One region of the Oleiphilus sp. HI0086 genome, then DNA from elsewhere that is predicted to be linked to it. Evidence: predicted binding sites of a transcription regulator. Region 1 holds the regulator's gene; each other region holds the start of a gene.
What was found. Region 1 encodes sigma-54, which starts transcription at its own class of promoters, with help from an activator protein. Its sites were predicted from a motif close to TGGCACNNNNNTTGCTNT; they were not measured.
Positions count from the first base shown of each region.

Region 2: flgB (flagellar basal body rod protein FlgB) is a predicted target of sigma-54. The motif match lies at 2,637-2,654, and genes of this name have one in related genera.
Region 3: A3756_RS09950 (CmpA/NrtA family ABC transporter substrate-binding protein) is a predicted target of sigma-54. The motif match lies at 2,818-2,835, and genes of this name have one in related genera.
Region 4: glnK (P-II family nitrogen regulator) is a predicted target of sigma-54. The motif match lies at 2,682-2,699, and genes of this name have one in related genera.

Region 1 covers NZ_LWFZ01000918.1:3,789-9,449, forward strand. Annotated here, with positions in the region: gene lptC (LPS export ABC transporter periplasmic protein LptC) at 1-479, shown strand, start outside; gene lptA (lipopolysaccharide transport periplasmic protein LptA) at 463-1,071, shown strand; gene lptB (LPS export ABC transporter ATP-binding protein) at 1,084-1,809, shown strand; gene A3756_RS16555 (RNA polymerase factor sigma-54) at 2,120-3,664, shown strand; gene raiA (ribosome-associated translation inhibitor RaiA) at 3,767-4,075, shown strand; gene ptsN (PTS IIA-like nitrogen regulatory protein PtsN) at 4,102-4,563, shown strand; gene rapZ (RNase adapter RapZ) at 4,606-5,478, shown strand; gene A3756_RS16575 (HPr family phosphocarrier protein) at 5,516-5,661, shown strand, end outside.
Region 2 covers NZ_LWFZ01000651.1:8,696-14,356, reverse strand. Annotated here, with positions in the region: gene queF (NADPH-dependent 7-cyano-7-deazaguanine reductase QueF) at 1-239, shown strand, start outside; gene A3756_RS09070 (adenylate/guanylate cyclase domain-containing protein) at 254-1,678, opposite strand; gene A3756_RS09065 (nitroreductase family protein) at 1,882-2,472, shown strand; gene flgB (flagellar basal body rod protein FlgB) at 2,698-3,105, shown strand; gene flgC (flagellar basal body rod protein FlgC) at 3,108-3,551, shown strand; gene A3756_RS09050 (flagellar hook assembly protein FlgD) at 3,565-4,245, shown strand; gene A3756_RS09045 (flagellar hook-basal body complex protein) at 4,318-5,661, shown strand, end outside.
Region 3 covers NZ_LWFZ01000673.1:1,468-7,128, forward strand. Annotated here, with positions in the region: gene A3756_RS09940 (NarK family nitrate/nitrite MFS transporter) at 467-1,939, shown strand; gene A3756_RS09945 (ANTAR domain-containing response regulator) at 2,098-2,721, shown strand; gene A3756_RS09950 (CmpA/NrtA family ABC transporter substrate-binding protein) at 3,098-4,453, shown strand; gene A3756_RS09955 (ABC transporter permease) at 4,700-5,614, shown strand.
Region 4 covers NZ_LWFZ01000962.1:3,670-9,330, reverse strand. Annotated here, with positions in the region: partial or broken gene A3756_RS17270 (SOS response-associated peptidase family protein) at 1-213, opposite strand, end outside; gene A3756_RS17265 (PilZ domain-containing protein) at 323-721, opposite strand; gene A3756_RS17260 (ammonium transporter) at 897-2,156, opposite strand; gene glnK (P-II family nitrogen regulator) at 2,224-2,562, opposite strand; gene A3756_RS17250 (hypothetical protein) at 2,702-2,998, shown strand; gene A3756_RS17245 (accessory factor UbiK family protein) at 2,991-3,239, shown strand; gene A3756_RS17240 (YifB family Mg chelatase-like AAA ATPase) at 3,434-4,945, shown strand; gene A3756_RS17235 (GlxA family transcriptional regulator) at 5,116-5,661, shown strand, end outside.

The DNA.
Region 1 (5,661 bases):
ATACCCAAAAAAGCGCATCAGAAGCAGGTACAGACAGGCCCGCTGCATTCGTCGAAGGCGCAAGATTTACGCTATATGATGACAAAGGCTTCTCAACCAACTTACAAAGTAAAAGCGCATTATTTTACGCACAATCTGACCAAATCGATATCGAGCACATTGAGGCGACACTCTCAAATGAACAGGGAGAAATAATTCAACTTAGTGCCAACAATGGTGAAATCCAGCCAGACAGCGATACACTAATGCTTTCCGGAAATGTCATCATCGAGCAGATTATCCCCAGCGATAAAACATGGAGCATTGAAAGCGATCAAATATCGATAGACCGAAAACAGGCCTTTATCTCATCAAACCAAGCCGTTACCATTAGGAAAGATCAAAGCGTCATTCAAGCAACCGGCTTAAACGGCTGGCTTAATGAAAAACGCATTGAACTCCTTAGCAATGTCAGAGGACAGTATGCCTTCAATAAATAGCTTGCTCCGTGCCACCCTGTTAACCCTTTTGCCTGCTTTTTGTTTTGCAATCGACCCGAGCAGTAAACTTCCAATATCCATAGAGTCAGACCAGGCTAGCCTTGACGACCAGAATGGCACGTCAACCTATACCGGCAATGTCATAATCTCCCAAGGTTTATCTCGCCTAGAAGCAGATAATATTTCTGTAAAGGCGACAAATCGCAGCATTACAACCATCCAGGCCTCTGGCCAGCCAGCACACTTTGTACAACAAGTAAGCGCCGATAGCCCGAACACTCATGGCTATGGCAGCTCTATTACTTATATTGCAAAAGACAACTTGTTACGTTTTTCCGGCCAAGCTAAGTTAGTACAACAAGACAACTCCTTTTCAGGTGAAGAAATAGAGTACGACATTGTACGAAGAGCTATACGCGCCAAGGGAGATCAGACCCAAGGGTCTCGAGTTAAAATTCATTACTACCCTAATGCCGAGACCGCATCGGAAAATACTGAAGTGCCACTAATAAAAGGTTCTCCAGAAAACGAAAACAAACTGCCACTCGAACCTGCTCCAAATGCCGAGTCCGGTGCCGAGCAAAAGCAATAGACCTGAGCAACAATGAAAACTTTAAAAGCAGAAAACCTAGCCAAGGCCTATGATAAACGCCAAATAGTTAAAGATGTTTCCCTGACTATCAACAGCGGTGAAGTGATCGGGCTGCTCGGCCCTAACGGTGCTGGTAAGACCACTTGTTTCTATATGATTGTAGGCCTGGTTAAGCATGATAAAGGCAAGATATCAGTTAATGATACCGACCTATCATCCATGGCTATGCATGATAGGGCACGAAACGGTGTCGGCTACCTGCCCCAGGAAGCTTCAATATTTAGAAAGTTAAGTGTTCGAGACAATATCCTGGCGGTACTAGAGATTAGAAAAGATCTTTCTCGCAGCGAAAGGCGACAAAGAATGGAAGCCTTACTCGAAGAGTTTCACATCACTCACATCAAAGATAGTCTTGGCATGGCCTTGTCAGGCGGTGAACGTAGGCGAGTGGAAATAGCCAGAGCTTTAGCAATGGAGCCTGACTTCATTCTACTCGATGAGCCCTTCGCAGGTGTCGACCCAATATCGGTCAACGACATCAAGTCAATCGTCTCTCACCTTAAAAGTAAAAATATCGGCGTACTCATAACCGATCACAACGTTAGAGAAACGCTGGATATTTGTGAAAAAGCCTATATTGTTGGTGATGGCCATATCATTGCTTCAGGAAGTGCTGAAGACATTCTGAATAATGAAAAGGTCAAACAAGTCTACTTGGGCAATCAATTCAAATTATAAGCCAGTGGCTAGTTCATAGCATTCGATTCGAACAGCATATACAAACAATTAAGCATGACTTTCAGCTTAGAAATGAGTAGCATGCAATTTTCACGTCAACAAGACGATAACTTGATCTAAAACAATTATTTGTAGGCTGGTAACGTAAATATACTTTTATTTGTTTCACACTTTGCTATCTTCGCACTACACTTGTGTAAATGAAGTAAATATAAATACGTTTATTCACAGCGACCATTTCCGCAAAATATAATAAGCGACAATACATGATTCAAAATTTAAGTCTTAAGTTGGTGACATCCTCATGAACATGAAGGTTTCTCTCCAATTAAAGCTCGGTCAACAACTGACAATGACACCTCAATTGCAGCAAGCAATCCGCTTGCTACAATTGTCGACTCTTGACCTTCAAAACGAAATACAAGAAGCATTGGAATCTAATCCTATGCTCGAACTCCAGGACGATAACAACGAGCCTGGAAATACAAGTGATAAACAAGAAAATCAGAATGAAAGTCATCAAAATGATGGCAACGAGTACGCCTCTCAGGACAACCAACAAAGCAGTAGTACAGACACCAGTTCGAGCGAAGCACCTGCTAGCAATGAAGCCGACACGCCTAGTGAAGAGTGGTCAGATACTATACCGGAAGATCTGCCTGTTGATACGGCTTGGGATGACATATATACAAACAATGCGCCCAGTGGTCCCGCTCCCGAAGATGACAACAATGCCTTCGAACAAAGAAACGCTGCTACCGAGTCTCTTGCAGATCATCTAGATTGGCAACTTAACCTTACCCCCATGTCTGATCGCGACCGATACATTGCGATGTCATTAATCGACGCAACTGATACAGACGGCTACCTAACGAATACCGTTGAAGAGATACACGAGGGGCTGCACAACTCAGATGACGAAGACCCGGTTGAATTAGATGAAGTTGAAGCCGTCTTAAAACGCGTGCAGCACTTTGATCCACCTGGGGTATTTGCCAAAGACCTGCCCGACTGTTTGCTGCTACAGTTACGCCAGCTACCAAAAGATACGCCCTGGCTACCACAAGCAAAGCTTGTAATCAGCCACTACCTGAACTTATTAGGATCAAGAGACTACGCTCAACTAATGCGACGCAGCCGCCTTAAAGAGCATGAACTGAAAGAGGTTATCTCTCTAATTCAGTCTTTGAACCCTAAACCAGGTGAATCCATTGCTTCTTCCGAGCCTGAGTACATTGTGCCAGATGTCGTCGTAAAGAAAGAAAAAGGACGCTGGAAAGTTGAGCTCAACCCAGAGATTGCGCCAAAAATAAGGGTCAATGCAAATTATGCTTCGTTTATAAAGAGAGCTGACTCCAGTAACGACAACACCTTTATGAAGGATCAACTTCAAGAAGCAAAGTGGTTTATTAAAAGCCTACAAAGTCGTAACGAGACGCTTCTAAAAGTGGCAAGTAAGATAGTAGCTCACCAACAAGGCTTCCTTGACTATGGTGATGAAGCGATGAAGCCGCTGATTTTACATGATATTGCTGAAGCGGTAGAAATGCATGAGTCCACCATATCTCGTGTGACAACACAAAAGTACATGCATACGCCACGAGGCATATTTGAACTCAAATACTTTTTCTCAAGCCACGTCAGCACAACTACTGGCGGAGAGTGCTCGTCAACAGCGATTCGCGCAATTATTAAGAAGTTAATATCAGCAGAAAACCCTAAAAAACCTCTTAGCGATAGCAAGATTGCCGACTTGTTGAAAGAGCAAGGAATTAACGTCGCCCGCCGCACTATCGCAAAATACCGCGAAGCGATGTCGATCCCCCCATCGAACGAAAGAAAAAGATTGGTTTAATACAATATTTGATAACTTGCTGCCTGCAGCAAGTTGATTTGATAAGCGAAAAGTGAGTCAATATTCAACTCTCGCTAAAAATAACGATGATAGGAGAATACTATGCAATTAAATATCACTGGCCATCATGTAGATTTAACTGATGCACTTAAAGAATATGTGAAAACCAAATTGCAAAAGCTAGAGCGCCATATTGGCGGCATTAGCAACGTACAGGTAACCCTTTCTGTATCGAAACAAGCACATATTGCTGAATCAACGCTACATATCGCTGGTGCAGATATCCACGGCCACGCCGAGAACGACGACATGTATGCCGCTATCGACCAGCTAGTTGATAAGCTAGACCGTCAAATTCTTAAGCACAAGGAAAAGAAAGTTGACCGCGCACACGGCGCAGCAGCACGCTAGTTATTAGCGATCTTTAGAGTCGAAAAATGTCTGAAAATAAAATTACTATCGAGGCCATCTTGTCACCGGAGCTAACCCAACGCGGTTTGCCCGGTGGTAGCAAGAAAAAAGTTCTTCAACAGGCTGCACACCTGGTCTCAAAACAATTTCCTCATCTTGATGAAACTGAAATATTTGACAACCTTATTTCTCGTGAACGACTGGGAAGCACGGGAGTTGGGCAAGGAATTGCCATTCCCCACAGCAGACTGGAAAACTGCAAACAAGTTATTGGTTGTCTATTTACACTTGAAAAAAAGATACCTTTTGACTCGATAGATAACGAAGACGTTGATATTCTTTTCGTTTTACTTGTCCCCTCCGAGGCGACGAGCGAGCACCTGGATCTTTTAAGTCAAATTGCAGAGAAGTTCAACAACACTGCTTTTTGCGATAGTTTAAGGGAATCTGCTACAGGCACTGAACTTTATCAGAAAATAATTGCTTAAGACCTACAAACCTTAGAAGCTCAAAATTGCTAGGAACTTCTTATGAAGCTCGTTATTGTCAGTGGCAGATCCGGTTCCGGAAAAAGCACGGCCCTTCACGTCCTTGAAGACATGGGGTATTACTGCATTGATAATTTACCGGTTGGGCTTTTACTAAACCTTGGTAAACAATCACTACAAGGTAAAGATACAAGGTTAAGTAACGTTTCGATCAGTATCGATGCTAGAAATCTGCAGGGTGGAATAGAAGCATTCCCCCAAGTTTACGAGAAGCTAAAGCAGATGGAGATTGATGTCGATATCATTTTTCTTGACGCACAAAGTGAGACGCTCCTAAAGCGCTTTCACGATACTCGACGCAAACACCCACTTAGCAGCACAACACACTCACTCACCGAAGCGATTGAAACCGAAAGAACGCTTCTCGACCAGCTGGCACTAAAAGCTGACCTGACTGTCGACACTACGAAACTAACCCTATACGAGTTAAGAGACCTCATAAAACTTAGAGTGACAGGCAAACGAGAGCAAGAGCTCGCCATACTCTTTCAATCATTTGGTTTCAAAAATGGTGTTCCTAGCGATGCAGATTACGTATTCGACGTTCGCTGTTTGCCAAACCCATACTGGGACCCAAACCTTCGTACTTTTAGTGGATTAGATAAGCCCGTCGTAGACTTCATGAACGCCCAACCCGAATCCATACTAATGAAGGAAGATATCATTAACTTTCTCAGTAAATGGCTTCCTCAATTCAAAGCATCAAACCGTAGCTACATGACTATCGCGATCGGCTGTACCGGCGGCCATCACAGATCGGTCTATATTAGCGAACAGCTTGGTGCGCACTTCAAGTCGCAATTTGATAATGTCCAAATTCGCCACAAAGAGCTACCTTCACCTCACAAAACGTAATAAACTACCCTCTTTTCATTAGCTTAGTAGAACATCCATGCTTTCAGAACAAATCGAAATTATTAACAAACTTGGTCTCCATGCCCGTGCAGCCGCTAAATTTGTCGGTACTGCAACACGCTTTGAAAGCAGTATTAAAATCGCAAAGGATGGCCGAGAAGTCGATGGTAAAAGCATTATGTC
Region 2 (5,661 bases), on a different contig from region 1:
CGGGGCAGCAGATAGATCGCGAGAGCTTACTAAAATATATTGTATCTTTTAGGCAGTGTCAGGACTTTCATGAGCATTGTGTCGAGCGAATCTTTATTGATTTACTGCAATATTGCCATTGTGATTCTTTAAGTGTTTATGCGCGCTACACTCGCCGAGGTGGCTTGGATATCAACCCCTACCGCGCAACAGCAGATCTTAAGGCGAGAACGGAGAGCCTGAGAACTCCAAGGCAGTAACGAGCGTTATTGTGTTAGCTGTCTTTTAGTTTCTCAGTTGCTTTTTCAAGGGCATGGACGATAGCGTCTTTATTAGTGTCGTCTATTTTTCCGGTATCCAGATACATCGCAAACCCTTCAGCTTCATGCTCTATGAAGCTCTGACCGGCACCGATATCGCGTCTAAGGTCAACGATTTGATAAATCGGAACGGGTCTAGCGAAGCCTTTAACGGTAATCTCTCCCTTATCACGACACATAACCTTATCTTTTATCAGAGAGAAAGTTTCGTAAGAAACCAGGATTTCGCCTGGCTCTGATAGTGCTTCCAAGCGAGAAGCCAAGTTAACTTCCTTGCCGATAATGGTGTAGTCCATGCGGTTTTCAGCGCCAAAATTTCCTACAGTGCTGAAGCCCGTACTGATCCCAATCCGAATTTGCAGTGGCGTCTTGATTCCTTGGCTCTTCCACTTTTGACGCAGTATCTTCATGTGCTTACGCATCTCAATTGCCATGGAAACACAAGCCATCGTATCTTCTTTAGCGCCACGACTGGTTGGGTCACCAAAGAAAATCATAATACTGTCGCCAATAAACTTATCGATTGTGCCGCCGTATTTTAAGGCGATTTGCGACATTTCGTTGAAGTAGTTGTTCAGCAGCTCGGTCAAACCTTCGGGTTCCATTTCTTCCGACAGCTCTGTAAAACCTTTGATGTCAGAGAAGAAGATAGATAGACGCTTGCGCTGTGTTTCCAGGCGCACGTCACGTTCGCCGGTAAAAATTGACTGCCAGACTTGTGGAGATAGGTATTTAGCAAGCTTGTGAGAAAGCGATATAGACTGCTCTCTTTGTGTCTGAATCTGGTGCTTGGCCTTATGTAAGGCTTCGGCTTGTTGGTGGGTATAGTAAGCAGTAACCGAGACATAGACTGTAGCGCTAATACCGGCCACTAGATCGACAATCATTGGTGCGTGAGGCGCGAAGTCAAGGCCGAATATCATGGAGGAAATAATGGTGGAGGTAAGTAAGATTAGGTTGCCTTTGAGCCAGGTCGACATACCTCCAACGACGATGAAGCTAAAACTCGCCATGAGAATATTGAATATGGTTGCCGTCGGGCTGAAGTCAATTAGTACAATAATGACACCGACCAAAGCGCCATCTATTAGTAGTGTGTTCTCACGTGCTGCAGCGCTTTGCTCTAGCTTTAAATGTCTAATAACAAAGTAAAGAAGGTGTGGCCATAACATGGCCGCAGGAATAAACCAGATCAAGTAGTCGTGGAAATGTCCTTCAAGAACACCGACCGCCATCGTGATACTAGACGTCAAATAAGCCAAAACCCTGCCGTTGTATGCGGGCATGACTGACGGTGGCGTATCTATTTTGTCGGTGGAGTGTTGTGTCGCCTTATTCTGTGTTGACGATTTTTTATTAGATATTTTCAATGGGATCATTTTTTCATACATCTCTGATAAGCAGCAAAGGTTATCAGTTCCCTTATATATAGACAAATTTTGCTTACACTGTTTTAATTTCGTTCTTGGGAAATAGCGCTTGCACTAAGGTTTCGTGATCTAAATGTGGTTATATCATTATGTTCACCTGAAAAGAATAGTGCAGGTTAGGTAGCTTATATTAAAGCAGGAGATACGCGGGTATGAATGAGCATAAAACAATTGATGAGGCGGGCTCTCATGCGGTGTTGGAAATATTGAAGTCCAGGGTTTCTCATCCTCGCTTGAGTGCTCCTGCCCCAAGCCCTGATCAAATGGAAACTGTTTTTCAAGCAGCGCTTAGGACGCCTGACCATAAATGCTTAAAGCCATGGCGATTTCTTGTGATCGAAGGGGACTCGTTACATCGTCTGGGTGATTTGTTTTGTCAGGCTGCTGAAGCGAATGAGGGAAAGCTTAGTGAAGCGCAAGAAAATAAATACCGCTCAATGCCGCTTCGGGCACCCAAGATCATCGTTGCTGTGTCCAAAAACATCGAACACCCTAAAGTACCTTTCGAAGAGCAGGTTGTGTCCTGCGGCGTTGCGGTGGGTTATATGTTGTTAGCGCTTCAGGCGCAGGGCTTTGGTGGTATTTGGCGTACCGGAGAAATGGCATTGAATGGCGACGTGAAGCAAGGCCTGGGTTTATCGCTCGAGGAGTCTATCGTGGGCTTCTTATATATTGGTACACCGCTTGCCGAAGCCAAAAAGTTAGCGCCTGTTGCTAGTAAGGATTACTTTGTCCCATGGTAGTGCTAGGCGATTTTCCTCTGACTATAAATTGGGTCAACCCAGGTGATATCTTCGCTTGTTCCCTCAAAAAACGGCAAATCTAAAAGGATAGGAATTGCCGATCTAAAAAACTCCATAAAACCATAAGTATTTGATTTTTAAGTATTAAAAAAATATTTATTGGTTGGCATCGCAATTGCTTTATCTAATCGTAGAAACTTTATGATGAAGCAAGTGGGAGTATCGATGTCGATTTCATTCAGCAATGCATTAGGAATTCACGAACAAGCGCTGGAGTTACGTGTTAACCGTGCTGAGGTGTTGGCTAATAACTTGGCTAATGCAGATACACCCGGATTTAAGGCAAGAGATATAGACTTCAAAGCGGTCCTGGGTAATGAAATGGCTAGCCAGGGAGGCGCAAAGTCTCTCGAGATGGCGACCACGAACGGACAGCACTTGCCTCATGCTAACTCGAGCGGAAGCAATGAGTTGCTTTATCGAACGCCCAGCCAGCCATCTGTTGACGGTAATACCGTTGATACCCAAGAAGAAATGGCAGAGTTTATGAAGAATACCTTGCAATACCAATCCAGCTTCCAGTTTTTGAATGGCAAGTTCAAGTCACTAACCAATGCGATTCGGGGTGAATAAATATGTCTCTTAGTCAGATTTTTGATATTGCCGGATCCGGCATGGCTGCTCAATCTATTCGCTTGAATACCACTGCTAGTAATATTGCTAATGCAGACAGTGCGGCAAGTAGTATTGATGAAGTATATCGCGCCCGAAAGCCCATCTTTTCGGCTGTCCAAGAAGATGCCATGCGCCAGGCAGTTGGTGGGGATTTCTTACAGCAGACGCCTGAGTCGGTAGGTGTTGAAGTAAAAGGGATTGTTGAAAGTGATGCACCTTTGGATATGCGTTACCAGCCTGACCACCCGTTGGCTGATGAGCAGGGATATGTGATGTACCCGAATGTAAATGTCGTTGAAGAGATGGCTGACATGCTTTCTGCTTCTCGAAGCTTTCAAACCAATATTGATGTAATGGATGCGGCAAAAACAATGATGCAGCGTTTGTTAACGCTAGGTCAGTAAGGGGCTAAATCTTATGACAGATATAAATACAACGGTGTCTTCTGCTGATGCTTTATCAGACTACCGCTATGAACCGACGACCAAAACACAAGGTTCGTCTGATCTAGGTCAGAATGAGTTTATGGAGTTGATGATTGCCCAGATGGAGAATCAAAGCCCGCTGGACCCTCAAGATAATGGTGAGTTCATTTCTCAGTTAGCAGAGTTTAGCTCTCTTGAAGAAATGCAGAAACTAAGTTCGCAAGTAGAAAGTTTTGCAACCCAGTATCAGTCTAGTCAGGCTTTGCAGGCTTCTGCAATGGTTGGGCGAACGGTTTTGGTGCCAGGTACTGAAGCTCCCATGGCGGCAGACGGAACAATTAGTGGATTGGTTGATCTTGAAGCCAGTACAGGTTCATTAAAGGTAAGTATCTTTAACGGTTCTGGTGAGTTGGTTAATCAGGTGGATATGGGGCAACAACTTGCCGGTTCTGTACCATTCTCGTGGGATGGAACAAATAGCAAGGGGGAGCAGATGCCCTATGACAATTACACGATCGCTGCTGAATCGAATCAAGGAGGAGATGTAAGTCAAATTACGACCTTGCTTTCCGCCAATGTGAGTAGCGTATCGATCGGGACTGGTGGTGCCATTTCGCTTAACTTAGCCGGTATGGGCGCTATTCCTTTAGAAGATGTTAGAGAGATTAACTAGGCATGAGTATGTGTCTGGCGTGCGAAATAATTGTAATCATTACGACAAAAAGAATCAGAAGAGAGGTGTAGTATGCCGTTTAACGTTGCATTAGGTGGGTTGAGAGCATCCTCCACGGACTTGGAAGTTACGGGTAATAACATTGCGAACGCGAGTACTGTTGGTTTTAAGCGTTCGCGTGCCGAGTTTGGTGATGTTTATTCCAATAGTTTTTTCGGCAGGGGGGCTACCTCAACGGGAGACGGTGTCGCAGTACAAAATATTCGACAGATGTTTGGTCAGGGTAACGTAAGCTTTACTGACAATAACCTGGACTTAGCAATTACCGGAAATGGCTTTTTCGTGCTTAGTGATCAGGGTGAGGCCAAATATTCGCGTGCTGGTCAGCTAGGTGTGGATAAAGATGGTTTCATGGTCAATAACACGGGTATGCGTGTCCAGGGCTTTCAGGCTGATGAAGGTGGGACGGTATCGGGAGTTCTGGGTGATCTGGTTGTTGATGCGAATGATCTGCCTCCATCAAGATCAACTAATGTCGAAGCAGCTTTGAATCTGGATTCTTCAGAAGAAGCTTTGACTCAGAGTGGCACAACGATTAACTCGAACGGTGCAACGGATGTTGGTGTAGCACAAGCAGGAATTGTGAATGGCTATGCGAGTCAGGATATCGAAGTGACCTTTCCGGATGGCACGTCGCAGACCATTACAACGACTGCGGAATCAACTGCCGGGGCAATTGCATCTCAGTTTTCGCTTTTAGAAGGTGTGGATGCGACTGCTAGTACCAGCTCTACAATAACCTTAGCTGGATATGATAATGCCTCAGGAAATATGAGTATTAGCTTAAACGGAATTAGTTTCCAGCCAGCCGGTGCAACAGATGCATTGCAATTGGCCGACTTGGGAACTCGTATTAACTCGTCTGCGTTGGTGGGGGTTACCGCCGTCATAGATAGTGCTACTGGTGATTTGCAGATTATTCAGGATCAAGGAGCTAACTTGGTATTCGGTTTTGCGGGTGTCTCGGGCGATAGTTTTGAGGTTCTTGGGAGTGATGCCGCGGCGACGCCGGTAGTGCTTGACCCTGATGCTGTTCCTGCCGTTTTGAATGCGACTGTAGGTGGTGGAGTTAGCATTGTACTTGACGAGGGGGTCGTTGCGACCAACTTAAGTGCCACAACGCCCGTCATTACCAACTTTACCGGTGCGCCTTTTGTTAATAACCAATTTTCACCAACGGATCCTGGTACCTATAACCACGCGACGTCAACGACTATTTTTGACAGTCTTGGTAACTCTCATGTTTTGACCATGTATTTCGTTAAGCAGCAGTCTTCGTTGTCGGGAGAAAATACCTGGCAAATGCATGTGCAGGTGGATAACCAGGATGTTGGAGATCCATTAATTGGAACAGAT
Region 3 (5,661 bases), on a different contig from region 1:
GCCCAGAGTTTCATAGATAAATGACTGGAAGGTACTATCGATTGTAGTGTTGAGCGTTCTTATAGGTCTTTGGGTCAAGCGTAGGGTAGCTCTTCACTGTCATGAAGGCACCAATTTGGTAAGTCTTGATTGAGGTACCTAGGTTTACGCTGGATTTTTGGGCAGATTGTTTGTATGCAGGTTGTTCAAATAGTGCACAATGAGTTGGTGTGCTCCTTGGTAAAGCTGTTTCATGTGATAGCTTAGGTTTTGCGAGCGTAATATGGTGCGAGAAGTAAAAGGTAGTCTTTCTATTGCTTCAGAATGGTGCGTTTTGGCTGGAGGATATGTTGGAATCTGTCTGTGCGCAAGTCGTTTGTGTAATTATCTGTTTTTATCTTGTTGAAAGTAAAGAAAAAAATCTTAGTTGGATCGACTTTTGATTATGGTGGCCTAGTTTTCATTCAATCTATTTAAGGAACCCCGCATGTCTGAAGCTCGATTAAGGTTATTGGATTTTTCCAGTCGACCGACACAAATATTGCACTTTACCTGGTTTGCATTCTTTTTGACCTTCGTGATGTGGTTCAGTCATGCGCCAATGAAGCCTTTCATTATGGCAGCATTTGATATGAGTAATGCCCAGTGGAAGGCGTTATTGATCCTTAACGTTGCACTTACTATACCAGCGCGTATTGTTGTCGGGATGTTGGTGGATAAGTTTGGGCCGCGCGCTGTTTATAGCTTGTTGTTGATGGTGTCGGCGTTTCTTTGTTGGGGTTTTGCTCTAGCTCAAACTTATGAGCAGTTAGCCTTATTCCGTTTCTTGTGTGGCTTTATTGGTGCGGGTTTTGTTATCGGTATTCGTATGGTGGGAGAATGGTTCCCTGCGAAGACGGTTGGCTTAGCAGAAGGTGTATATGGTGGCTGGGGTAACTTCGGTTCGGCAGCTGCAGCATGGACTCTTCCAGCGGTAGCAGCTTACGTATATGGTGGTGATGATGGTTGGAGATATGCTATCGCAACAACAGGTGTTGTTGCTTTTGTTTATAGCATGATCTTTTACAAAAATGTTCGTAATACACCGAAAGGTTCGACTTACTTTAAGCCAAAGAAATCGGGTGGTTTGGAAGTAAGTAATAAGCGTGATTTCTGGTTCTATATCGCGATGAATGTGCCTATGTATATTGCCTTGGCTGTTTTGACATGGAAGCTATCTCCAGCGGGTGTAAGTCTACTATCGGCAACAACAGCAAACATTTTATGGGGGGTGCTCGCTGGTCTGTTTGCTTTCCAAATGCACTCAATCTATCAAGTGAACAAAGAACATTTACATACTTCTCTACCAGAAAACGACCAGTATAAGTTTAAGCAGGTGGCTATTCTTGATTGGGCTTATTTCGTTACCTTTGGTTCAGAATTAGCTGTTGTGTCAATGTTGCCAGCATTCTTCATGGAAACCTTTGATCTAACACCTGTTATGGCTGGTTTGTTGGGTGGTGCATTTGCATTGATGAATTTGGCGGCGCGTCCTACCGGTGGATATTTATCAGATAAGTTTGGTCGTAAGAAAACCTTAACTATTCTGATTGCTGGTTTGACGGTCGGTTACTTGATTCTGTCCCTAGTTGATAGCACCTGGATGATTCCATTGGCTGTTGCGGCAGTGTTGCTTTGTTCGTTCTTTGTTCAGTCTGGTGAAGGTGCAGTGTTCGCTATGGTGCCACTGGTTAAGCGGCGTATGACTGGCCAAATTGCAGGTATGGTTGGCGCCTATGGCAACGTGGGTGGCGTGACCTTCCTGACGGTCTATTCTTTTGTTGATGCATCGACCTTCTTTATGGTGATTGCAGGTGCTGCGGTGGCTTGCTTGGCTCTGGTTCAGTTCTTGGATGAGCCTAAAGGTCATATGCATGAAGTATTACCTGATGGCACTGTTCAAATGATCGAGGTTAGCTAGGTTTAGCTAGGACTTGATTGCGAGCCTGTACTTTTGACAGGCTCGCTCCTTTTTATACCCTCTATTTTTTACCATTTAATATTTATCAGACCTATGCCAGAAGGGAATGAGTATTTCATACTTAGTTGTGTCTGAATTTATGAATAAGGTGGTGTCGTATGACTAGAGCTGTTATCTCAAATACAGGGCTCTCTCAAAAAGAACGCGCACTGTTAATTGATCCCTTGGATTCAAGAGCTGCGTTGTTACGCAGAGCTCTTCGCGAAAACGCTTATCCGATAATCGAGACTGTCACAGATGCTTGTCTTATGCTGGAGAAAGCAGAGGAGCATCAGCCTGATATTCTTGTGGTGGGCATGGACTTGCCCGACGAAGACACTTTACAGCAACTGGTCGAACTTCGAGAGCGCATGCCGCTTCCCGTCATTGTTTTCTCAGAAAAGGATGCGCCGCCGCTGGTTCAGAAGGTGGTGAAGGCCGGTGTCAGTGCTTTTATTGTGGATGATATACAGCCACAGCGCTTGCCTTCAATTATTAATATCGCAGTAGCTCGTTTTCATGAGCAGCAAGGTTTAATAAAGGAATTAAACACGACAAAAACCAAATTGGCCGAAAGAAAGACCTTAGAGAAGGCTAAAGGTTTGTTGATGAAACAGAAGGGCCTGAGTGAAGATGAGGCATATACCTCTCTTAGAAAGTTGGCGATGGATAAGGGGCAGCCGATTGTGAAAGTGGCTGAAAGCATTATTGATGTGTTTTCCTTATTGGGTGATGTCGAGTAGCCCTAAAGCAAGTCGTTAGTAAGTGCTTGGTGCACTGAAATGGGTCGTATTTCTGCGTGATATTGTCAAGTAGTTGATATATAAGGGATAAAAAGTTGGCACGGCTTGTGCTTTAACTAGTATATCTACGAACGCAAGGCGTTCATGAAACAAAACATAATGTCTTTCTATCAACGGCGATCAGAAAGACATCAAACAAGATCGCAATGGCGCGGTCAGGTTTGAACGAGCAAAGGTGCTCATCAGTTAGTGGTCTCATTAGAGGCGACTAATCGGTGGGCGCCTTTTTTTTTGGATTTTTTGAAAGTTTATTATTGATTCATTGATATAAAGGAAGCGTTTTATGAAGTGGTTTAAATCGTTAAAAACGGCAACGATGACAACAGTAATCAGCGCAAGTGTCGCAGTTGGTATGACTAGCGGCGCGGCGCATGCAGAGAAATTAGGCTATCCGGAAAAAGAGGAGTTAACTTTCGGTTTTATCAAACTAACAGACATGGCGCCAATAGCTGTCGCCTATGAAAACGGTTACTTTGAGGATGAAGGCCTGTACGTCAAAATTGAAGCTCAAGCTAACTGGAAGGTCTTGCTTGATGGCGTAATTGACGGTCGCTTGGATGGTGCACATATGCTAGCGGGACAGCCTATTGCAGCGACGATGGGTTATGGAACTAAAGCTCATATCATTACGCCTTTCTCAATGGATTTGAATGGTAATGCGATCACCGTTTCAAATGATATTTGGGAACAGATGAAGCCAAATATTCCAAAGATGGCTGATGGAAAACCTGTTCACCCAATTAAAGCTGATGCGCTGAAGCCAGTTGTCGAGAAGTACAAGGAAGATGGAAAGCCTTTTAACATGGGGATGGTATTCCCGGTTTCGACTCATAACTATGAGCTAAGATACTGGTTAGCAGCGGGCGGTATTCACCCTGGCTACTACGCGCCTCATAAGGGTGACACGACAGGTAAGATCGATGCAGATGCCTTGCTATCAGTAACACCTCCACCACAAATGCCGTCTACCTTGGAAGCCGGCACGATCTATGGCTACTGTGTAGGTGAGCCTTGGAACCAGCAGGCCGTATTCAAAGGTATCGGTGTGCCAGTAGTGACTGATTACGAGATCTGGAAAGACAACCCAGAGAAAGTATTTGGTATTACTAAAGAATTTGCTGAGAAATACCCGAATACGACAGTTCGTTTAACGCGAGCGATGATTCGTGCAGCGATGTGGTTAGATGCTAACAACAATGCTAACCGTCCAGCAGCGGTTAAGATCTTGTCACAACCTAACTATGTTGGTGCTGACTATGACGTTATTGCAAACAGTATGACGGGTACTTTTGAGTACGAGAAAGGCGATAAGCGTTCAGTACCAGACTTCAACGTATTCTTCCGTTATAACGCGACTTACCCATACTACTCAGATGCTATCTGGTATCTAACGCAAATGCGTCGTTGGGGTCAGATCTCTGAAGATAAGAGCGACGAGTGGTACAAAGATTTGGCGAAGAAAGTATATCGTCCTGATATCTATGCACGTGCGGCGCAGTCTTTGATCAAAGAAGGTAAAGCGAAAGCGGCTGACTTCCCAGACTTCTCTACTGAAGATGGCTACCGTGACCCACAAACGCACTTTATCGATAACATTGTTTATGACGGTACACAACCAAACAAGTATATCGAGAAGTTCTCAATTGGTCTGAAATCAGGCGACAAGATCTAAAGAGTATTACATATGTCGGACGACAAATGCTGGCCTGAACCAGGGTTTGTTGTCTGACTGCTGATAACGAAGTTTGTCTAAGAAAGATTTATCTTGATCGGCTCTCAATGTTTGTTAGAACGAGAGTCGTCAGTTAACTGAAGTAGCTTTAAGCAGGAGCAGAAGATTATGTCAACGGCGACATCTCTTAAGGACGATATAGAACAACCAATTGTTTGGTTGGATAAGGTATTAGAGTTTGGTGCGATGGCAGCGAAGACTCTGGCAATACCCATGGCAGGTATTGCGGTATTTCTCATTATTTGGGCGGCAGCCGCACAGAGTGTTAAAACTTCTTTGGGGCAGTTTCCGGGTCCCGCGATGGTAATGGAGCAGTTCGTCTCTTTATATGATGAGCACGTTTCCGAGCGGACTAAAGAGCAAGCCTTCTACGAAAGGCAAGAGAAAAGAAATGCGGCACGAGTGGCTGAAGATCCATCTTATGTGCCTAAAATCAGAGCGTATACCGGGAAAGAAACTTTCCTCGATCAGATCTTTACCAGCTTAAAGACGGTCGCTTCTGGCTTCTTATTGGCTGCAGCGATAGCGATTCCCCTAGGCATTGCCATTGGCCTGAATAAAACACTGAACTCGGCTGTTAACCCGATTATTCAGGTGTTCAAACCTGTTTCTCCTTTGGCTTGGTTACCCTTGGTGACAATCTTGGTGAGTGCACTCTACGTCTCGTCAGATCCACTGGTAGCCAAGTCCTTTATTGTTTCGATGATCACCGTAACACTTTGCTGCTTATGGCCAATGGTGATCAATACGTCAGTGGGTGTTGCATCCATTGATGATAACTTGGTCAACGTAAGTAAGGTGTTGCGATTACCTGCTCTGAAACATGTTCAGAAAATTGTTTTACCTGCATCAGTACCGATGATCTTTACCGGAATGCGCTTGTCCTTAAGTATCGCATGGATGGTGTTGATCGCCGCAGAAATGTTGGCCCAAAACCCAGGCCTTGGAAAGTTCGTTTGGGATGAATTCCAGAATGGTAGTTCAGATTCACTAAGTAGAATTATGGCAGCAGTCGTTGTAATTGGTTTTATCGGATTCTTGTTAGATCGCGCAATGTTACAAATACAAAAGCGAGTGTCTTGGGATAATAAAGGCCTTTAAGCCTTAACCTGCCCGAACAGCTACAAGTAACGAAATACGATTGAATT
Region 4 (5,661 bases), on a different contig from region 1:
TGCCTGAGCGTTGAATATGGTGTGATGTGCCCAGTGAGGGTTGATCCCCCAGAGAGCAGGCGTTTGCGATAGCTTCTCATGCTGATAGTGAAGGCAGGCGACCTCTTGTGAAGGGCGTTGGTCATGATTGTTTATGGCATGAAAAAGTATATGAAATGCTTCGAATACGCCTGTATCGACGATGGCTTTGTCTACTTCAAATCTTCCACACATGTAAAGGAGCCTCTGCCTGAAACTAAGCTTATTACCTTATTGGAATATTATCATAGGCTGTGATGAAAAATTAACGAAAAGTCAGAGGCAAATTACTGATTCCCTTGATTTAGATCTGACCTTCAGCATATTTTTTAAAAAATGCAAAAGCAGTGTCCGGCGCTTCTTTAATAAATACGCCAAGCGTGAAGCCGTCCGGAGCGATCGAGGTGTGTTTGATCTCGCCCAGTACTTTGAACTCCATTTTCTTGCCATTGTAGAAAGCGGCAATTTGAAGTAGCACCAAAGCATCTTTTCGGAAGTCTACGGGGCTTACCAGTGAGGTTCCACGTTCAGAGATGTCTTTCGTTTTACATTGAACGACTTGTTTCTTGCGGGTTGTAATTGTTGCACGCCAATGGGCTGAACGCCTTGTGTATTGACGGCGCTCGGCTCCGTCATTCAAAGCTTCCGCCGTAATTTCCTGAGTGTTTTCAAGAGCTTCTGTAATCTTCTTTTTATCGGGCACTATGTGAAACTTCCTGGTCAGAGTTGGCGAGGAGTTAACAACAATAGTCTAGAGCTGCGGAAGTATCAATGTCTTGATAGTAATTATATGTGTCTTTTGTTGGCTGCTTTGACGCAAAAGGCGGGCATAAAAAAGCGCCTACAATGAGGCGCTTTTTAGTTTGTTTAACTCGAGATTAGTCGCGAGTAAACTCTGGGTAAGCTTCCATACCACACTCAGAGATATCAACACCTTCGTACTCTTCTTCGTCAGTTACTCGGATGCCCATGATTGCTTTAAGAACGCCCCAAACAATCAAGCTACATACGAATACCCAAACAAAGATCGTTAGTGCACCAACCAGCTGGCCAGCGAATGTAGCGTCAGCGTCTGATAGAAGTACTGCGAAGATACCCCATAGACCTACTACACCGTGTACCGAGATTGCACCAACAGGATCGTCAAGCTTAAGCTTATCAAGTGTTACGATTGAGAATACTACGATAACACCACCGATCGCACCAATGATCGTTGCTAGTAGTGGAGAAGGATCAGCAGGCTCTGCAGTGATCGCAACCAAACCTGCTAGTGCGCCGTTCAATGCCATTGTAAGGTCAGCCTTACCGAATAGAATACGTGCAACGATCAATGCAGCGATCAAACCACCTGCCGCAGCAGCGTTAGTGTTCAAGAATACGCTTGCTACTTCGTTAGCTACTTCGATACCACCCAGTTTAAGAGTAGAACCACCGTTGAAACCGAACCAGCCCATCCACAGGATGAATGTACCTAGCGTTGCTAGAGGAAGGTTCGCACCTGGGATAGCGTTAACCTGACCGTTAGCACCGTACTTGCCTTTACGAGCACCTAGCATGATAACACCAGCCAATGCTGCTGCAGCACCTGCCATGTGAACGATACCTGAACCAGCGTAATCGCTATAGCTACTGAGGTCGTACATACCGAACACAGAGTTACCACCCCAAGTCCAGCCACCTTCCATTGGGTAGATGAAACCCGTCATAACAACTGCGAATGCTAGGAAAGCCCAAAGCTTCATACGCTCAGCAACCGCACCCGATACGATAGACATTGCCGTTGCAACGAATACGACCTGGAAGAAGAAGTCAGAAGCGCCTGAGTAAACAGAGTCACCGCCGAAGCCGTTTTCAGCAGAATCTGCTAGAGCTTGAGCAACGTCTATAGTTGCAACGCTGTCAGTACCTGATAGGAAGAAGCCGCCGCCATACATGAACTCGTAACCACAGATTAGGTACATGGTGCATGATACTGCAAACAGTGCAACGTTCTTGGTTAGGATCTCAGTGGTGTTCTTGGCGCGAACCAAGCCTGCTTCCAGCATGGCAAAACCTGCTGCCATCCACATAACTAATGCGCCGCACACCAAGAAATAAAAGGTGTCCATTGCATACTGCAATTCATAAATGTTGTTCATTACGTTTTCCATAAGGAAATCTCCGTACTGTATTCTAAAAAATTAGTTGCTTAGTGATGAATGAGATTTAAACCGCATCAGTGCCGGTTTCACCGGTACGGATTCGAATAACTTGCTCAAGCGGTGAAATGAAAATTTTACCGTCACCAATTTTGCCGGTATTAGCTGCTTTGCTGATAGCTTCAACAACTTGGTCAACCAAGTCGGAACCAATGGCAACTTCAACTTTAACCTTAGGAAGAAAGTCAACAACGTACTCAGCGCCACGGTATAATTCCGTGTGACCTTTCTGACGGCCGAAACCTTTAACTTCAGTTACGGTAATACCTTGTACGCCAATTTCAGACAATGACTCACGTACATCGTCCAGCTTAAATGGTTTGATTATGGCAGTTACGAGTTTCATGGATATCTCCTGTGCTGTCGCTGCAATATTTACTAGTTAAAAAAATGTGTTTTAGTTCTTGTTTGCTATTCAAAATGAAAAACGAATCTCTCATTCGGAATAACAAATCTGATCGGTATATAGCAGGGGGTGTGCCAGTTTGAAAAAAAGCTTATATAACAGTTACATAAGATTAAGTGTTATTGTTGAGTGGTGGTTTTGTTGTGGTCTTGTGGTGCGGGCTTGGATTTGGCGCACCATAATGACGCAATATCTGATGCGGGTTGGCGGCGAGCGCATCTCTTTGGTGATTTTTATAGGGGGAGGATCTGATTATTTGAAAATAGATCTGTCCTTTTTAGGGTTGTGGGTTTCGCTGGCAGGGCGTGTTAGAATAGCTCTTTTGTTTGATGTAGAAAGAATGTCCCAGGCATTCCAAGGAGCGTTTGTTGCTTAGCCCTCAAGAAGTACTTAACACCATCCACGAACAGGTTAGTCAGATATTACCTGACGCCGGAAAGTCGGCTCAAGAGGATCTGACTGCGCAACTGAAAATTCTTATTAATGGTGTCATTTCCAAGCTGGATTTAGTCACTCGTGAGGAGTTTGAGACTCAGCAATTGGTGCTGGAAACAACACGCGCCAAATTGGAACAACTAGAAAAAGATTTTGCTGAATTAGAGAAAAAGTCAGCTTGATTTAATGACGAACAGATGGAACTTGTTCGTTCTTGCACTGTACTTATGCAGTGCTTGCACTACTGAGGGGCATAATGCTGCTGATCTAAAATGGCGCAATAGTTAATACAAAGCGTATTAATGAGGCGCTTTCCGGTCTACCTGATACAGCTCCTTACCTTCTTAAACAGATATGAACTTAGCAAAGGAATGCGATGTCGTTATCTATTATCTATACCCGGGCTCAGCTCGGTGTCGATGCACCTTTGGTGACAGTCGAAACTCATCTCTCAAATGGTTTGCCATCCCTAGCGATTGTTGGGCTTCCAGAAATGGCTGTTCGAGAGAGCAAAGAAAGGGTACGCAGTGCCTTAATCAACTCTGGCTTCGAATTTCCGAATCGGCGTGTGACCATTAACTTGGCGCCTGCAGACTTGCCTAAACAAGGGGGACGATATGATCTGGCAATTGCTATTGGAGTCCTGGCTGCGACAGGTCAAATAGACTCGGAAAAGCTTGGTGAAAGTGAGTTTATTGGTGAGCTGGCCTTAACCGGAGACTTGCGCCCGGTTGCCGGTGTATTACCCACGGCTATTGCCAGCGTAAAAGACGGCCGATGTTTATTTATCCCATATGGTAACGCTGATGAAGGGAAAATGGCTGGCAGCGATACAATTTTCCCCGCACGCCATTTGAGCGAAATTTGCCAGCACCTTAAATCACCCGGTGTTTTGCAAGCCCTTTCTTATGAAGAAATGATTTTGGAAGACGAAAAGCAGCCGGATATGGCTGATATTAAGGGTCAGTTCCAAGCGAGACGTGCTTTGGAGTTGGCAGCAGCTGGACGCCATAACCTATTATTCTACGGCCCTCCAGGGACAGGCAAGAGCATGCTGTCCTCTCGCCTGCCAAGTATTCTGCCACGCTTAAGCAATGCTCAGGCAGTGGAGGTGGCCTCAATCTATTCGCTGGCGGGTATTCCCAGAAAACCGGGCTTGATGATGCAAGCGCCTTTTCGTTCTCCTCACCATACAGCTTCTTCCGTATCGCTCGTTGGTGGTGGCGCACAGCCAAAGCCTGGTGAAATATCCTTATCCCATTATGGTGTATTGTTTTTGGATGAGTTGCCAGAGTATGCACGCTCGGTGCTTGAAGTACTTCGGGAGCCGATTGAAAGTGGGGAGATCAGAATTTCCCGAGCCAGTGCGAGCCTGACATTTCCGGCAGACTTTCAGTTAATTGCAGCAATGAACCCATGCCCTTGTGGCTATAGCGGCCACCCTACAGTGAGTTGTACTGATACCCCCCAGCAGATAAGTAACTATCGGCGGAAGTTGTCGGGCCCCTTATTGGATCGCTTCGATTTGCATGTCGAAGTGGCGAGTCAACCTGCATCGGTTTTACTTGGCAAAGCTCAGGCTAGTGAGTCTTCGAATGAGGTACTGGCTCGCGTGAGCAAAGCCCGAGACGCGCAAATCACCAGGCAGGGCAAGCTTAATAGTGCGCTTGAGGGTGGGGAGATTGCAGAACATTGTGCCATGCAAGACGATATGCGCACTTTTCTGGAGTCCGCCATGGATAGGATGGCTTTGTCGGCAAGGGCGGCTCACCGGATTCTTAAAGTCGCGCGTACTTTGGCAGATTTACAGGAAAGTGAGAGTATTCAAATGCTTCATTTAAGTGAAGCTTTGGCTTACCGGGGTTTGGATAGAAAGTCTGGTAGCTGAGTGCTATGTAAAGAAAAGTCTTTAAAGCTTATGGCGTACAGCTGTGACTTCCATCGCTTTATGAAATTGGCTAAGATGATGGCCTAAACTTACGCATCATAAATAAATAGCCACTTTTGAATGCGTGGTGAAGTGAGCGAAACTGCTGAAGGGAAGTTGAGGAATAGCTAATGATAAAAGCTGCGTTTCTAGTTTATGACCGCGCACTCTTTTCAGGGATAACCAGGCCCTATGAAATTCTGAAGGCCGCTAATGCAATGGCGCGCATGGCGCGGGAATCCAGGCCGCTTGAGCTGCATATGGTTAAGCTCGAAGATAAACAGCCTCAGGTTGCTGGCGATATTCCTTTAAATATCGAAGAGCGTATTGAATCTCTTGGTCATATGGACTGGATCTTTATTCCACCAAATTGGAGAGATCCGGTACATTTATTGAAACGTTATCCCAAGTTGCCAGAGATGTTAAGGCAGCGCTATGAGGAAGGGACTAACTTTATTGCCACAGGGGCCGGTGCCTATTTCTTGGCAGAAGCAGGCCTTTTAGACAAGACCCCTGCTACGACTCACTGGTTCTTTTTTGATAAATTTGAAAAGCGTTACCCTCACGTTGAACTAAAACGCCAGCACTTCATTACTTATGGTAACCGAATTTATTGTGCTGGCAGTATCAACGCGCTGTCAGACTTGGTCTTTCACTTGATTGGCCAGGCCTTTGGT